DNA from 2 places in the Effusibacillus pohliae DSM 22757 genome. Region 2 is predicted to be linked to the other one. Evidence: a T-box and tRNA genes for the amino acid it is inferred to sense, from the RefSeq annotation. Region 2 holds a T-box; the other holds one or more tRNA genes.

Region 1 (8,788 bases), on a different contig from region 2:
GTCGAAGGAGAGGTCGAGCCGGACGTGTCGCCGTTTGACGTATTCTTGTCGACGTTTCCGGCCGGAACGTTGAGCGGGGCGCCGAAAGTGCGGGCGATGGAAATCATCGATGAGCTGGAGACGCTGTCGCGAGGGATCTACGGGGGAGTCATCGGCTTCTTCGATTTTCTCGGGAATATGAACACGGCGATTGTGATTCGGACGGTAATCAACCAGGACGGGGTTTCCTATTTGCAGGCGGGAGCCGGCATCGTCGCCGATTCGGTGCCGGAAAACGAATGGAACGAATGCGATCACAAGCTGCGGGCGTTGAAAACGGCACTGTTTTCATAGAATGGCAGCGAACGGAATGAGAGAAGCTACAGCGTAGGAGGTGGTTCTTCTGAAGCTGCGAGCTTCTCTTTTTTCTGCCGCGTTGGCCGGTTGTTTGACAGGCGTATTCCCAACCCCTTCTTATATCATGGTCGACAAGTCGAACAATACCCTTACGTTTTATTCGTACAATATCCCCGTCCGTACGTTTTCCGTGGCCACCGGCCGCAGCGAGGAGGACACTCCGGTCGGCACGTTTCCGGTCGTCATGCTGGTGAAAAATCCCTGGTACCTGAAACAGAACATTCCGGGCGGCGACCCGAACAATCCGCTCGGCTCCCGCTGGATCGGGCTGGAAGTGCCGGGGACGGACGGTTCCCAATATGGCATCCACGGCACCAACCAACCGGACTCGATCGGCGCTCACCAATCGGCCGGCTGTATCCGCATGCGAAATGAGGACGTCAACTGGTTATACGAGTACGTGCGAGTGGGCACGTGGGTGAGCATCGTTCCCAAGTCCTGAAAATTGTCATCTTCTTGTGATATAAAAGTATGATATAATGAGGATTGTCTTAAAAACGGAGTCGGATTTTGGCGATTGATTGAGTGTCGATTTTGGTAGAGTAAGGGGAATTGTTGATGGAACGGATCGCTCGCTTTAAAAAGAAACGGCCTTTTTACCGGCGGAAAGGGTTTCTATATAGTTTGTGTTTCCTGCTCTTGATGGTAATTGGCGGAGCCGGTTATTATGCATATTCTGTTTACAGCTTTACGCAAAAAATTTCCAAACCGACGAATCCTGACGAACCGATTGCAATGGAAGAGTGGACCGGTACGGAACGGGTGAATATTGCGCTGCTCGGTGTCGACTCGCGGCCGGGGGACGGTCCGCCGCGGAGCGATTCGATCATGGTGCTGAGCATCGACCCGCAGACCAAACAGGCCGCTTTGTTTTCTGTGTTGCGGGATACGTATTATAAGATTCCCGGTCACGGATTCCGTAAGATCAATGAGGCGTTTGCGCTAGGCGGGCCGCGATTGACTGTGGACACGGTTTCCAAATTTATGCAACTGCCGATCCATTACTATGTGAAGACAGATTTTAACGGGTTCGCCAATATAGTCGACGTGCTCGGCGGCATCGACATGTATGTGGAAAAGGACATGGATTGGCAGGATGACGGCACCTATGATATTCACCTGAAAAAAGGCTACCAGCATCTGGATGGAAAACATGCCCTGATGTACGTGCGTTTTCGCCATGATGCGATGTCCGACTTCACCCGAACGGAACGGCAGCGAAAGTTTCTGGCGACATTGGCGTCCGAGTTGAAGTCGACCAGTTCGTTGATTAAATTGCCGGATATTTTGAAAGCGATCCAGAACGATGTGGAGACCAACATGTCATTCAGCGACATGGTAAAACTGGCCAAATTGGCTTACAACCTGGATCTCAGCCAGCTGCAATCGGTGCAGCTGCCGCCGTTCCAGGATTCCACCGGATCGAAACCGGCGCTGGTCGACGCCGTCCGGAACGGGGCTGCCGTGGTGATTCCCGATTTGTACGAAACGAGACTGCTGGTTCACAAGACGCTGAATGACGGCCAAACTGTGGTCAGAACCTATGACGATCAGGCGCCGATGGTGGCGGAGGATGCCCCGCCGAAGAATACAATGTCGGCGACTCCTCCGGCGCCCAAACTGCCAACTCCGCCCGCCAACACGGGAGGAACCGGCAGCAAATCGGGCACTGGCTCGAATGGTACCGGTGGCACCAACTCCGGGGGAAGCACAGGCGGTACCGGTACCGGCGGTGGCTCCGGCACTTCAACCGGCGGGACGAAGCCGGGCGGAACCGGCGGAAGTGGCACTGGTACGGGCAATACAAACGGCGGCAGTCCGGCAGGGGGAGGGGCCGGTTCAGGTAACGGCGGGCCCACAGGTGGCGGCTCGCCCGGGGGAAGCGGAGGCGGAACAGGTACGCAAACCGTCCCCACGCCTCAGCCGCCAACTCCTCCATCATCTCCTTCCACTTCCTGAATGAGACGGGATGAATCAGACGCAGACGGGATCGTGCGGGTGGCTGATAGAGGGTCTCCAGATCGGAGACTCTTTTTCATTGCGGGATTGCGTTGTACAAGCTATCATTGATCTAGACACCATAGGATTCAAGGGGGCTTTTGCTTGAAAGCTTTAAGAATATGGCTGGCAATCGTGGCAGCAAAGGCGACTAAGCGGCTGTTGGCGGTCTTGGGCCGGAAAGGAACCACTCTGCCGGGAGCGGTCGCGCTTCGCATCTGTCCGGACTTGTTGCACTATTACGGCCGCAAACTGGAAGACCGGGTCGTGTTAGTGACCGGCACCAACGGGAAGACGACGACGAGCAATCTGCTTGCCCATTTTTTGCGGAAAGACGGGCGCGATGTGATTTCCAATTCGCTCGGCGCCAATTTGATTCAGGGGATTGCGGCCGCTCTGGTCGAAGGGGTGTCCGGGTCAAGTCGAAGCCAGTCGGCTGTGCTGGAGGTCGATGAGGCGACGATCGGCAAATTGATTGAACCGCTGCAGCCGACCGCGGTTGTGGTGACCAATTTTTTCCGGGACCAGATGGACCGATATGGGGAACTGGATACGGTCGTCGGGATGGTGGGACGCGCTCTGGAGCGTTCTCCGGCGAATACGACGCTGGTGTTAAATGCGGACGACCCGCTGGTTTCTTCGATCGCTCCACCGGGAAAAAAGACGGTCTATTACGGAATCGAGTCGAGCGCGATTCAGACGGACGAGCAGGGGGAAGTGCGCGACGGCAAGTTCTGCCGCCGTTGCGGGTCAAGCCTTCGATATAGTTTGTATCACTACGGGCAGCTCGGCTTTTATGAATGTCCGGGATGCGGGTTCAAGCGGCAGACGCCGGATCAGGCAGCGCACGACGTGCGAATGCATGAAGGGGGGATCCTGTTTGAACTGGACGGAGAGACCGGTTTTTTGAATGCGCCCGCCTTTTACAATGTCTATAACGTGCTGGCGGCGATTTCGGCTGCGAAAGTGTTGGGCGTTCCATCGCAGGTGATCGGACGTGAGATGAAGAACCTGAACATCGGGCTCGGCCGTATGGAGCGCATCCTGGTGAATGGCTGGCAAGATGCGATGCTGGCATTGGTGAAAAATCCGACCGGCTGCAACCAGGTCCTGAAAGTGATCGGCCAGATGAATCAGCCGATTGATCTGGTTTTCATCCTCAATGACCGGTACGCGGACGGCACCGACGTGTCGTGGATCTGGGACACGCATCTGGAACGGCTGCGGGAGCAACCGGGTCTGCGCCGGATCGTGGCGGCGGGGACAAGGGCGCATGATATCGCCGTTCGTTTGAAGTACGCCGGTTTGGGGGATATCACGACGATTGGGGAAGGGGATGTGGCGGCGGTCGAAGCTGCGCTTGGCGAGTTGCCGGCAGGTCACACACTGTTTATTTTGTCTACGTATACATCCCTGTATGCAGTACGGGATCACTTGTTGGAGAAAGGTCGTGTGGCAGTTGAAGCTTAAGATCGGCTATCTGTATCCGGATTTGCTCGAGGTGTACAGTGACCGGGGGAATGTCACGGTCTTGCAGAAAAGGGCGGAATGGCGGGGCATCGACGTGCAGGTGGACCACATCACGATCGGCGACAACCCTGATCTGTCAGACTATGACTTGCTGTTCGCGGGCGGCGGTGAAGACCGGGAGCAGTTGCTGGTGGCGGAAGATCTGTTGAAAAAACGGGACTCGCTGTTCAAGGCGGTCGATTCTGGCACAGTGGTGCTGGCGATCTGCGGCAGCTACCAACTGCTCGGCCATTATTTTGAAACGATTGGCGGCAATCGGATTGAAGGGATTGGCCTGCTCGATCTCTACACGATCGGCGGCCGACGGCGGCTCGTTGGCAATGCGGTCGGCAAGCTGACGATTTTTGATGAGGAGTGCACGGTTGTCGGATATGAAAATCATTCGGGCAGGACGTATCTTGGCCCGGAAATGGCGCCGCTGGCGGCGGTGGTTAGCGGGTTCGGCAATAACGGGGAAGACGGATTGGAGGGCGTCGTGGAGGGCACTGTGTTCGGCACTTATTTGCATGGGCCGATTTTGTCGAAGAATCCGCGGCTGGCCGATCATTTGCTGCAGTTGGCGCTGCGACGGAGGACGGACAATCCGTACTTGCCGCCGCTCGACGATGATTGGGAATTGGCGGCACATGAGCGCGTCGTCCGGCAATATGCCCAGATTGGACGCAGGTAGCAGGACGTAACAGGTTGCTTTACGCCATTTTGTTCGAAAATCGGATCGGCGCCCGATTGAAATTCCGGCCAGGCCGTGGTACCATATCATTTGTCGCCGCGAACAGGCAACGCGAACAGGCAATGTGTTTTGCCTTGGCGGCAAGTGATGTTCGCGGAGAGATGTCCGAGTTGGTCGAAGGAGCACGATTGGAAATCGTGTAGGCGGTTCACCCCGCCTCGTGGGTTCGAATCCCACTCTCTCCGCCAGACAACCATTGGCTCGATAGCTCAGTTGGTGAGAGCGACGGATTCATAACCCGTAGGTCGGGGGTTCAATTCCCTCTCGAGCCACCATTTTCAGCCCATTCAAATCAAACAAAGCCAAGTGGAGTGATGGCCGAGTAGGTCGAAGGCGCTCGCCTGCTAAGCGAGTATACGGGAATAAACCCGTATCGAGGGTTCGAATCCCTCTCACTCCGCCAGTTAAGCTTGCTTTCGGGCAAAGGATCCGAAGGGGCTGCCTTGAGTGGGCAGCCCCTTCGCGGTTTACCCAATCAGGTGGAAAATCAACATTCCCAGGAGATTCAAGACCACCCGCATGCTCGCTCCTGTCAGGACACGTCTTAGGAGGAACGCGGATGATTCGTACCATGCTGGTTCTTAAAGATGGGGAAATCACGACGATTTTTATGCTGCTGACCTTTATTGTCGGCGTGTACGGCATGAATTTCGACAATATGCCGGAACTGCACTGGAAATACGGATACTATGCGGTGCTCGGGCTGATGGCCGCGATCGCGCTCGGCATGGTGCTCTGGTTCAAACGAAAAGGCTGGTTTTAAGGGAGTATGGGCAGATGAACTATGATGTGATCGTCGTCGGCGGCGGACCGTCCGGCCTGATGGCATGCGTTTCCGCCGGAATGCAAGGAGCGAAAGTGCTGCTCGTCGACAAGGGGGACAGGCTTGGCCGGAAGCTGGCGATTTCGGGCGGCGGCCGCTGCAATGTGACGAATAATCGGGACATCGACGAGATTGTCAAAAATATACCGGGAAACGGGCGGTTCCTGTACAGTGCGTTTTCCATTTTTAACAACCGCGACATCATCCGATTTTTTGAGGAATTGGGGATTCGGCTGAAGGAGGAAGACAGGGGCAGAATGTTTCCGGTCTCGAATCGGTCGAAAGATGTGGTCGAAGCCCTGATCCGAAAAGTGAAAGAAGTGGGCACGGAGATCCGCGTGCATGCCCCCGTCGAGCGGGTACTCTATCAGGATGGACAGGTAGTCGGGGTCCGCTTGCGTTCAGGCGAAGAAATCGACGCCTGCAACGTGATTGTGGCGGTGGGCGGGAAGTCGGTGCCGCATACAGGTTCGACCGGTGACGGATACGCGTGGGCTGAAGAAGCGGGTCATACGATCACGGAACTGTTCCCGACGGAAGTGCCGATCACGCTGAACGAAGATTTTATCCGGGAACGGCGGTTGCAGGGATTGTCCCTGCGCAACATTCATCTGGCGGTGTACAACGCAAAGGGCAAAAAAATGGTCGAACACGAAGGCGATATGATCTTTACCCATTTTGGCATTTCCGGGCCGGCGGCACTCCGCTGCAGCCAGTTTGTGGTGAAAGCGCTGAAACAGTCGAACGGGCAGGACATCCGGATGACGATCGACCTGTTTCCGGAAAAAACAGAGGACCAGATTTTTCACGAGACGTATGAACTGGCGAAGCGGGAACCGCGGAAAGCGGTAAAAAATGTGCTGAAAGGCTATTTGCAGGAGCGGATGATTCCGCTTGTGCTGGAGCGGGCAGGGCTGCGGGACGACATTACGTTCGCCAACCTGCCAAAAGCACCGTGGGCCAAAATGGCCCATTTGCTCAAAGCGTTTCCCCTCAGAGCGAACGGCACGCTGACGATCGAGGAAGCGTTTGTCACCGGCGGCGGCGTCAATCTGAAGGAAATCGATCCGAAGACGATGCAATCGAAGCTGATGCAGGGCTTGTTTTTCTGCGGGGAGATCCTGGATATTCACGGGTATACGGGAGGGTACAACATCACGGCTGCGTTCAGCACGGGTTACACCGCCGGAAAAAGCGCCGCGGAGCGGGCCTTGCGGCTGAGTGGGCAATAACGAACGGCCGCGCTTTTCACGCCGCGGCCGCCCGCTTGTGGACCGTTATTCTGTTGCGAAGCTTTCGTACGCCTGCACCACACGGTTCCACTCTTCGTCATCTTCAATATCAATCAAGTATTCTTCTCCGTTTTCATCCGCTTCGATCCGCAAGATGACCGCTTCCGCCGCTTCCTGGTCGCGCGGCACCAGGATCGCGTAATTTTTGTCAGACACTTCCATCACGTCAATAATCACGAACTCGTGATCGTTCCCTTCATCGTCGGTCAACACGACAACATCGTGCTCGTGGTCGCAGTCAGGACCATGCACGTGGTTATGTTCGGTCATTGTGGCAACCCTCTTCTCTGTTTCAGAATCAATGCTTCGATTCATGATACCATGGTAAAACTTGCCCCGTCAAATAAAAAAAGGAGAACGAACCGTTCTCCCGATTTGCGTCCCTATTGTCAGCCGCTGCCGCAACCGCCTGCGGATGGCCGCGGATACGGCACGCCGTTCACCTTGCCGGTGATGCAGTTGGCCAGCAATGTGGTGACCGATTGCAGCAGTTCGTCCACCTTGCTGCATGCTTGCTTAAACGCCGTTACCTCAGGAAACTGATCGAGCTGTTCGATCAGAGCGTTGATCGAATGTTCCAGCTCCTGCAGGTGAGGCCCCTGACTGTACCCCTGCAACTTTTCGTGCTCTGCCTGCATGTCCCGCAATTTTCGCAAGAGCGGTTTGATCTGCGGGTGGGCTTCCATCTTCTCTTTTGCCTGTTTATATACTTCCACTTCGGGGGAATCGGCGATCAAACAGCCCAGTTCATAGGCTTGTCCCCAGAGTTCGTTGTGGTCCACCATGGTGTACTCATCCTCCCTTATACCAGACAGTATAAAGAAAAGCCCGCGGGAAGTCACGGGCTTTTCACGGCTTCACAAATGATTAGTGGTGGTAATTGTGCACCGCATTGTGGTGTTTGAATTTTTCATCTCGCTTGTTGTCGATCTTTTCGATCCACAGACCGATCGCCAGCGAGGCCAGCAGGGTGATTCCCAGCACTGCGTACGATTTTGAAACGAGGCCGATCACGACCGACGCGAACACCAAGACGAAGAAGAAATACCGGTTCCCCCGTGTCACTGCGATCCCTCCTTTGTCTGCAAGTATAGCAAAAGAAACGGGCTTCGACCAGTCGGTCGGCTTGCTGCAGATTCGAAATTCCGAAGACAAATTTTTCCCCCAAATGGTAAGCTGACCCGGAATTCGTGTTCGAATTTTTGTTAGAAACAAGCTGCTGCATTTACTTGACGGAGCCCGGAATTATTTTTATGCTAAATGGGAATAGAAAGAGTGGAAGGAGGCGTCAGCGATGTGGGGTCTCTTGGCGTTTATCGGCGGAGTTTTCTTGCTGTTGTTTATGTGCGCGAACATCACGTCGGAAAAATTTAATGAAGCGATCAAAAAGCAGCATGAGCAATGGGAGCAGTAGATGCAGGCAGGCGGAGCGTCCCCTGCTTTTTTTCTAAGCCGATGTTGGGAGTGTGTGGCATGAAACCTGTCTTGACGTTCCCCAAGGCCGATCATTACGCTTTTTTTTATGAAGAAGCGCACCTGATGCTTGTGAGCTGGCAGCGGGATGACAAAAAAGAGCTGTACCGCATCGCCGGACAGCAGGGGGAAACGCTGCAGCTCGATTACCCAGGCGAACTGTATACGGAACGCGTGATGGAACTGATCAGCCGGATTTTTTTCATCACCGTGCAGGAGGAAACACAGGAGAAAGCGTACGCGTTAGGCGCGTTCTTCAGCTTGCGCGACCAAGGCTACGCGGTCTATTACGAGCGGGAAAAAACGTCCCATTCGCAACTGGTTTTCTTCCGGGTGGCGGAAGAAGCGGACGGATACGGCCTGCAGGTGGTCGAAGACGAAGCGGAACAGAACTTGGTCGTCAACGAGATCGAACAACGGTACGGCAGTTTTCTGCATATCCACTAGCAATGGCCTCCGCAGATACATAAGAAGCATTGACAATTGTTGAAACCGGGCGAATGCTTGTGTTACCATGAGATAGGAAATTTGGCGACGGAAAGGTGC
Region 2 (8,788 bases):
TGCTGAAACAGTTCCGCGATTTCGCGGGCTTCTTTCAGCAAACGGATTTTGTAATATTCCTTCTCTTCTTTCAATATGTCCGAGCGACCGAGCAGATAATCAAGCGACACATGGTAATAGTCGGCCAACCGAACCAGCGTGTCGAGATCCGGTTCGTTACGGCCGGACTCATAGTGGGCGTATCGAGCTCGAGAAATGCCAAGTGCATCAGCCACTTCCTGTTGTGTCTTCGTACCGCGCAACATGGACAGACGTTTCGCGAGCATACTCCCACCTCCATTCTCATCTCTATTATAGTTACAAATTGTATCTCTTGAAAACAAAAAAAACAAAAATTATCTTCACTTAGGTTGACGATACAAAATGTAACATGTATCCTAAAGATATCCAGATACCTTTTGTATCAGAGGGGTGGGGTAGTGTGAGAAGGGAACGGTTGGCAAAAGAACGGACATCCCGCAACCTGACACAGGAGCAGGTGGCCATGCAGCTTGGCATTTCGACCATTTACCTCAGAAAATTGGAGGGAGGACAATCGAAACCAGGGCGGGAGACGATGTTGAAGCTGGAGCGTTTCTATGGAGTGCCTGCACGAGAATTGTTTCCTGACATTTTTTCTGAAATTTCGAGCCCTTCATCTTCCCAAAGAAAGAGGTGAGACATGTGGAACACGACTTCGTTGCCCGCTTGATCCGCAACACTCGGCTGAGCGAGAATGATGCAGAACATCTCCTTTCCCTCTCGATCAACGACATCATCCAGTATTTGATCGGCGTAAAAGGCGGATTTGTGTATCGCGCGTACCTGCTGGAACGCCTGCTGGAACTTGTGGACGGCCCGCGGGGAATTGCGGTTCCGGAATCGGTCTATTCCGAATTGCTGCAGCGCCAGTCAACACCACAATAGCAGACAAAATAAAATCCAGCCCTCGCGGCTGGTTTTTCATCCCTATGAAATGACTGGCGGAGTGAGAGGGATTCGAACCCTCGATACGGGTTATCCCCGTATACTCGCTTAGCAGGCGAGCGCCTTCGACCTACTCGGCCATCACTCCATCGTTTTCCGCACACCCGGCAGGATCCCATACTTCCTCATTGTACCGTGCGGATGGCCGAACGGTCAAGATTTCGAGTTGGTCAACTTTTTCATCTTATACCGACGGACCAGCGCGTACCACGTCACAAACAGCAAAAATGCCCATCCCAACACATAGAACACCATCGACAGAATCTGGGACACCGGATGCGGCGACAGGCTGATCATAAAGCCGACGAGAAACATGGCGAACGTGATGAACATCGACCGGCCGAACGCCGCCCGGTGCAAAGCGAAATACTGAACGATCACGCAGACGATGACCGCGAGCAACCCCGTAAAAAACATTATGGTACCGCTCCTTCTCTGACAATTCACATCCATTATACACGATTTCGTGCTGCAATTCGAGCAAAAGGAGACCCCTCGCATTTGTTTTTCCATCTCGACATTCTCTGTTTTACAGAAATCGCGCGCGAAAGCCCATGTTTTAATCGTGGAATGAAGCGCGTTGTGGTATAATCAGGTAAAGGCGGATGTACTTTGAAAACTGAACATAGGGGGTTGCGACAGGAAACGCTCTTTCGCGTAAAATGTTCAAGCACAATCCGCGAAGTCGTGGCCGAAATGCGAAAACCAAGCAGTTGGCTATCGGACTAAATCCAACAAAGAACCGTGGGACACACGGGGATCGCTTGGTGCCGCAAAGCAGAACTCCCGGTTTCGGGGGTGCTCTCAAGAATCCATCGGCTTCAGCCGTGTGGAGTGTCAAATGCGGATGTCCCAGGATGTCATGCAGATTTATCCTGTCGTGGAAACAGCAACGTGCATTGTTTGTGGGATAAAATCTAACGGGGTCCGTCCGCGGGACCCCCTTTTTCATATCGCAAAAATCAAGCAGGAACGAACCACTCGCCGTGGTCATCCAATCCGGGTCACACCACCCATGTAAGGCACAAGCGCTTCCGGAATCAACACGCTGCCGTCCGGCTGCTGGTAATTTTCCAGAATCGCCGCCACCGTTCTGCCGACGGCCAGCCCGGAACCGTTGATCGTGTGCACAAATTCCGGTTTTGCCTTCGGTTCGCGGCGGAACCGGATATTCGCCCGGCGCGCCTGGAAATCTTCAAAGTTCGAACAGCTCGAAATCTCCCTGTACTGATTGGCAGCCGGCAGCCACACTTCCAGATCGTACTTCTTGGCAGCGCCAAATCCCAGATCGGCCGTGCACATATCCATCACGCGGTACGGCAGGTTCAACCGCTGCAGGATCGTTTCCGCATCATTGACCAGCTTCATCCATTCCTCATACGACGTTTCCGGCAGCGTAAATTTCACCATCTCGACTTTGTTAAACTGATGCATCCGAATCAGGCCGCGCGTATCGCGTCCCGCTGACCCCGCCTCAGACCGGAAACAGGGTGAGTAAGCGACGTAGTAGCGGGGCAGATCGGCCGCCTGCAAAATTTCCTCCCGGTGCAGATTGGTCACCGGCACTTCCGCCGTCGGCACCAAGAAATAGTCGGTATCCACCAGCTTGAACGCATCCTCTTCAAATTTCGGCAGGTTGCCCGTTCCCGTCATGCTCGCCCGGTTGACGATAAACGGCGGGAGCACTTCCGTATAGCCATGCTCCTGCGTATGGATATCGAGCATAAAATTGATCAGCGCCCGTTCCAAGCGGGCACCGAGGCCTTTGTAGAACACAAACCGGGCGCCCGTCACTTTGGCAGCCGACTCAAAATCGAGAATGCCAAGCTCGGTTGCAATCTCCCAATGGGGCTTCGGTTCAAAATCAAACCGCGGGAGTTCGCCCCATTTTTTCACTTCCACGTTGTCGTCTTCCGATGCCCCGACCGGCACGCTTTCATGTGGGATATTGGGAATCGTCAGCAGCAGAAAATCGACTTTTTCCTCGACTTCCCGCAACTCGTCATCCAGCTGCTTGATCCGGTCTCCGACTTCCCTCATTTCAAGGATGAGCGACTCCGCGTCCTGGCCCGCTTTTTTCAGTTTCGCCACCTCTTGCGAGACGCTGTTTCGTTTCGCTTTCAGCGACTCTGTCTCCGCCAGCAGTTCCCGCCGGCGCGCGTCCAACTGCAGGAACTGGTCGACCGCTTCCGGCGACTCACCCCTTTTTCGCAGCGCTTCCCGAACCTTGTCCGGTTCGTTACGCAACAGACGTGCATCCAACATGATCGTCCACTCCTTTCGAAAAATAGAAAAAGCCCCCGCCGCCAGACTGTTTCTGGGACGAGAGCCAATCTCCCGTGGTGCCACCCAAGTTCGACCGCCTACTCAAGCAAGCGATCCTCGTGCCATCGATAACGGAATGACCCGGAGCCGCTTACTACGAATGGTTCCATTCGATTCACAGCCCGCTTGGAGAGGGATTCACAGAGTCTCCTGACCGGTTCGCAGCCACCACCGGCTCTCTGCACAAGAGAGGTTCTGGTACTCGTTCTCCGCATCGCTTTGGTAAACGTTTCGCTTTTGTCGCATAGTGTACCACATTGGCTCCGCTTCATTCAAGCTACTGTTGTTACCAGTGTTCAAGTTTTTCAGCTCTAACTGATTACGATTTCAAATTATTGCGGTTACCACCCAATTGCCGCAACGTATCGAAAAATATTTTCTTGGAAAACTGAAACTTTTTTCGATTTCAGTTCGTCTTTAATATTAGAACCGAGCAACTAGTTTATTTGCTTCAAAAAATTAGGAAAGGAGGCTAAAGTCTTAAAAAGGCAATAGTTCCAGAGTACAGAGTTGTGTCGCCATATTTCAGAATAGCGAGTATCATCGAAAGGAGAGTTTGAACATGATCAAAGAAAAAATGTTGATGAACGTAATGGTATCTATGCTGCTTTCTACCACCGATTTTGCTTATCTCGTCAAGGATAGAGGAACCATATGGTGATAAACGGAATGACCAGAATTTTCGTTCTATTAATTTCAATCACGGTGATAGGTATAATCGGTTGTCAAATGGGCGGAAAACAACCCTCTGATGCTTCCACTGTGAACCACAAAACGAATGAGAGTGAATCTGGAGCGGTCTCCACAGACATGAAAGATAACTTGCCAAGTGTAATTGAGAGACAAGAAGCCTGGAAAGATCAATCAATCCGTTCCTTTGATGCAGTACTCCCTAATCAAAAAGCATGGATTCCACTTGCACTTGGCTCGGATGGTACAATAGTAGGAGTAGTAACGCCGCAAGACAAAGATCTGTCAGGACAAGTAATCTTGTTTGATGTTAACAAACAGGCGTACAAGACAATTTACTCGTTCAGAGAGCCTGCTCAGCCAATCGGAGCCGACATCAATGATAATTGGATCGTATGGAGCGAGGCGCTTGACCAAAGTTTTACCAACTGGAAAATTCACGTATATGATCGGGTTAAAAATACAAAACGAGTGATATATGAATCAGCAAAAGATACGAATGGAATGGGATATCCCGGTCCATTGATTATGCCAAAACTTTATGAAAACTGGTTGGTTTTCAGTCCGGCTGTGGATCAGCCGAAAAATGGAATCCCCTCGATAGTTGTAAAGAAACTAGATCTGCGAACGGGCGAATCGTCTGATATCGCTTCACCCGGCGGACATCCGGTTATGACAAAGGATTTCATAGCCTGGATTGGAAAAGATTCGGAACAAGCGTCTGGTGCGGTTTATTGGAATAAAGGTGGACACATTGAGCAACTGACTCACAAACAGGAAGTTACGTATCTTGCCGCCGAAGGGAGTACGATTGCCTGGTCCGGTCATCGAACGGGGGAGGGCGGTTGGTCCGTCAACCTCATCGAAAATGGCGTTGAACGAAAGATCTTTTCTGCTAAACAGGGTAACTCTCTTGAGTTTCTAGGTTTAAGTCCTCGAATCCTAGCCTGGCAGTCACGTGAGGACGTACAGGTGTATGATCGGAAACTTAATAAGGTAGTTACCTTAGAAAAAAATGTGAATCCCAGTTCTGTGATTGCAAAAGATCAATTGTTACTGTGGTCAACACCGATTCCAAAAACGATGGAAGAAAGGGCTGCAGTCACGTCTCGAAAGGGGATTTTACCCCACACACTCCATTTAATACAGTTCAGTGATTAATTCAAAAAGCGCGTGAGTTAGGATGACGGAGGGGGAATCCCCTCCGGCAGCCCCATCGACAACACAAAAAAGTGGGGCGGTGGTATTGGCTTCCTCACAAAATTGGAAAGTGCTGATTGATTGCCAACTAAAAAACTCCCAATTCCACCAAACAGCCTACATCCAATATATCGGCAATCAACAATCAGTGGAAACCGTAACGCTTGCCATTTCTGATGGGACCGGTCAATCAAAATCTGTACTGAGTCCAAATGAAATCAGTCATTCATTTTTGAAGCAAGCTATTACCACAAGTTCTAGTGTAAGCGGCTGGGAACAAGCAAAAAAAGAACTGCAATCCATCAAAATCACAGTCAGTTGGGTAGCAAACGGGAAATCAAACGAGGAAACGCTGCAACCTGCAATTTATTTTCCCGAATAAAAATTGGACAAAAAATGATGTTCCGTGAAACTAAACCGACAAAACAAAACCCGAGTAGCAAACACTGACTCTGCTCGGGTTCCCTGCGGCTCAACCGGCCAGCTCCTGCAGCCGTTTCGCCAGAATGAGATACATCGCGTGCGACCAGAGCAGCGGTTTGGCCGGTTCTCCCCAACGGTCCACCCATTCCTGATATTTTTCGGGAAAAAACAGGCTTTCCTGCACCTGTTCCGGCAAGTTGCCCTGATCGTCCGCCTGCGCTTCCACCCACGCCAGCAGTTCCTTCGCCCGCTGCAGGTTGCCGGCTTCCGCGTAGTACCAGCCCAACCAAGCGGTCAACAGCACCCAGGCGCCGCCGCCGTAAAACGAATCTTCCGGATAGCGGTGCACGCCGCCGGTGACCAGCCGGTGTTCGATCTCTTCCACCGTCCTGACCATTATATGCCCGTTGGGCGGCACGACTTTGTAAGGTACGGACAACCACAATAGGTTGGCGTCGATGCTGGGATTTCCGAACGACTTGACGAACCGCCCGTTTTGTACGCCGTGTTCCTGCAGCGCTTCCCGGATGGCGCTCAGCGTCCTGGGAATCTGTACAACCGGCACATACCGGTAGATCGCCTGCAAACCGCCAAAAACCGCCGCCAGCGTACTTGGATGAACGCGGTCCCCGAACTCTTCCCAGCAGTCATGGTTTGGGACATGCCAAAAGGTCGTCAGGTAACGGATCGTCTCCTCGATACTGCGATGCACCTTCATCAAAAACGAGTCATCACCCGTCAGACGGATGTGTTCCGCCACCCCCCACAGGTAGGCGCCATACCCGTCCAGTTGAAAATTGCCCCATTCTTCCGTACCCTCGTCCCCATCCAATGTGAAGCGCGTATGCAGGAAATCGTCTTTCCCAATCGGCTCACCGTTCTGATGTTTCAGAAAAAGCTGGTTCAACTTCGCCAGGTGCTTGCGGATCGCCATGTCCACCCACTGAAAAAATCGGCCGGCCGCCGCATGCTCACCCGATTTGTCGAGCGCGTGGGCGATGAATGTGCCATCCCGCAGCCAACAATACCGGTAGACGGTAAATACCGTAGATGCAGGAAAGGCTCCGTTCGGAGCCTGTGTTTGCAAAAGCAGCTGGACGCTGTGTTGATAGAGTTTGTTCAAGCGGATTCACGCACCATATCGAGAAAATACTTGTGAAACCGTACATCGTTCGTCAATTCCGGATGAAAAGCGGCCGCCAGCAAATGGCCCTGTCTGGCCGCCACAATCCGATCCTGGTAGGTGGCTAGCACCTCGACGCCATCACCCGTTTCCATGATATGCGGCGCCCGGATAAAGACGGCCCGGTACAGCTCCCCTTCGATCCCTTTCACCTCTAGATCGGTCTCGAAACTTTCCCGCTGCCGGCCGAACGAATTGCGGTTGACCAGAATGTCCATCACGCCCAAATGAGCCCAATCCTGGCCATGAATCCGGTTCGCCAAGAGAATCAGCCCGGCGCAGGTGCCAAACATCGGAGTTCCCGCCTGCGCCATCTGCCGAATCGGTTCCATCAGCCCATACTGGTTCATCAATTTTCCGATCGTCGTGCTTTCCCCGCCGGGCAGCACCAACCCGTCCAGCCCTTCCAATTCTTCCTTCCGCTTGACGGGAACCACCTGATCGGCACCGGCCTGTTGCAAACTGTTGATATGTTCCGTAACTGCGCCTTGCAGGGCCAACACACCGATTTTCATAAGCCGGTCGGCCTCCTACCAGCCGCGTTCTGCCATCCGCTCGTTCTCGGCGAGGGTCGACAGCTCGATGCCTCTCATCGCGACACCCAGGTTTTTGGACAGTTCGGCGATCAGTCCATAGTCTTGATAATGCGTGGTCGCCTGCACGATCGCTTTTGCGTATTTTTCGGGATTTTCCGATTTGAAGATACCAGAGCCGACAAACACGCCGTCCGCACCCAGGTGCATCATCAATGCGGCGTCCGCCGGAGTAGCCACACCGCCAGCAGCAAAATTGACGACCGGCAGCCGGCCCAGCTTTTTCACTTCCAGCAGCAGCTCATACGGCGCGCCCAGGCTTTTCGCTTCGAACACGAGCTCGTCTTCCGACATGTTCTGTACCTTGCGGATCTGCGCCTGCACGGTGCGCATGTGCTTGACCGCTTCCACGATGTTGCCGGTACCCGGCTCGCCTTTCGTACGGATCATCGAAGCGCCTTCCGCGATGCGCCGCAGCGCTTCCCCCAAATCGCGGGCGCCGCACACGAACGGAACGGTGAATTCTTTTTTGTTGATATGGAACTTGTCGTCAGCCGGCGTCAGCACTTCCGACTCGTCGATGTAATCGACCCCGAGCGCTTCCAGCACTTTCGCCTCAACAAAATGCCCGATCCGCGCTTTTGCCATCACCGGTATCGAAACCGCGTTCATCACTTCTTCTATGATCGTCGGGTCAGCCATGCGGGCAACCCCGCCTGCCGCGCGAATATCCGCAGGCACGCGCTCCAGCGCCATCACGGCAACCGCGCCCGCCTCTTCAGCGATCTTCGCCTGTTCGGCGTTGACCACGTCCATGATCACGCCGCCCTTTTGCATCTCCGCCATCCCGCGTTTGACTCGAGAAGTCCCTACTTCCATCGTGACCCCACTCCTCTGCAGCTCTAAGATTACATCTTTCTTATTTTAACGCACCCTGTGGTGAAGAACAACCTTTCATTTAATACCGCAAAAAGTACTGCAAAAAGTACCGCAAAAAACGGCAAAATCCCAAGGAGTTGCAGAACTCCTCGGGATTGCTTGCCTATTCCCGCTTTTGCCCCGGTTGATCCAGATGTTCCTCCTGCTTCATCCGGCGCAGGAAAGCCCGGAACATGAAAAATCCGCCCGGCAGGATGAGCAAAAGCAAAATCGTATTCAAAGCCAGCCACCATGCCGGATTGATTCCGGAACCCATTGGCATCACCTGCTCGATTAGAGTTTGTGGAGCAGCCCCTGGATGCTGCTCGTGATCCCGTTAACCAGTTTGCGGAAAAACAGCCGAATCCAGCTCCCTTTTTCCACATCCTGCGTCGCCGCCACATCGACCGAATTGAGCACCTGTCCGTTTTTCACCAGCTGCATTTTGCCGAGCACCTGTCCCTTTTTGATCGGTGCCGCGGCGTTGTTCCAGACAAACTTCGTTTCGATGCCCTGCTCATCGCCATTTTTCAGGGTGACGTAAAAATCC

The links. The T-box of region 2 lies ahead of serS (serine--tRNA ligase). A T-box ahead of a tRNA ligase gene usually reads a tRNA of that ligase, here a tRNA-Ser.
Region 1: it has a tRNA-Ser gene. The T-box ahead of serS (serine--tRNA ligase) is inferred to sense a tRNA for this amino acid. The anticodon was not compared.

Annotation. Positions count from the first base shown of each region.
Region 1 covers NZ_AQXL01000110.1:3,502-12,289, forward strand. Annotated here, with positions in the region: gene C230_RS0106100 (anthranilate synthase component I family protein) at 1-333, shown strand, start outside; gene C230_RS19615 (L,D-transpeptidase) at 374-838, shown strand; gene C230_RS21255 (LCP family protein) at 955-2,355, shown strand; gene C230_RS0106115 (MurT ligase domain-containing protein) at 2,500-3,864, shown strand; gene C230_RS0106120 (type 1 glutamine amidotransferase) at 3,845-4,594, shown strand; tRNA gene C230_RS0106125 (tRNA-Ser) at 4,750-4,842, shown strand; tRNA gene C230_RS0106130 (tRNA-Met) at 4,853-4,929, shown strand; tRNA gene C230_RS0106135 (tRNA-Ser) at 4,963-5,057, shown strand; partial or broken gene C230_RS0106140 (CorA family divalent cation transporter) at 5,253-5,417, shown strand; gene C230_RS0106145 (BaiN/RdsA family NAD(P)/FAD-dependent oxidoreductase) at 5,432-6,709, shown strand; gene C230_RS0106150 (DUF1292 domain-containing protein) at 6,755-7,039, opposite strand; gene C230_RS0106155 (YlbF family regulator) at 7,159-7,554, opposite strand; gene C230_RS0106160 (hypothetical protein) at 7,637-7,834, opposite strand; gene C230_RS0106170 (hypothetical protein) at 8,243-8,689, shown strand.
Region 2 covers NZ_AQXL01000114.1:7,809-16,596, forward strand. Annotated here, with positions in the region: gene C230_RS21290 (helix-turn-helix domain-containing protein) at 1-266, opposite strand, end outside; gene C230_RS19755 (helix-turn-helix domain-containing protein) at 437-658, shown strand; gene C230_RS0107305 (hypothetical protein) at 664-906, shown strand; tRNA gene C230_RS0107310 (tRNA-Ser) at 961-1,054, opposite strand; gene C230_RS0107315 (hypothetical protein) at 1,120-1,383, opposite strand; gene serS (serine--tRNA ligase) at 1,957-3,231, opposite strand; T-box leader at 3,282-3,515, opposite strand; gene C230_RS0107330 (hypothetical protein) at 3,961-5,142, shown strand; gene C230_RS22445 (hypothetical protein) at 5,165-5,563, shown strand; gene C230_RS0107335 (glycoside hydrolase family 15 protein) at 5,654-6,727, opposite strand; gene pdxT (pyridoxal 5'-phosphate synthase glutaminase subunit PdxT) at 6,724-7,302, opposite strand; gene pdxS (pyridoxal 5'-phosphate synthase lyase subunit PdxS) at 7,318-8,199, opposite strand; gene C230_RS22450 (hypothetical protein) at 8,363-8,515, opposite strand; gene C230_RS0107355 (D-alanyl-D-alanine carboxypeptidase family protein) at 8,533-8,788, opposite strand, start outside.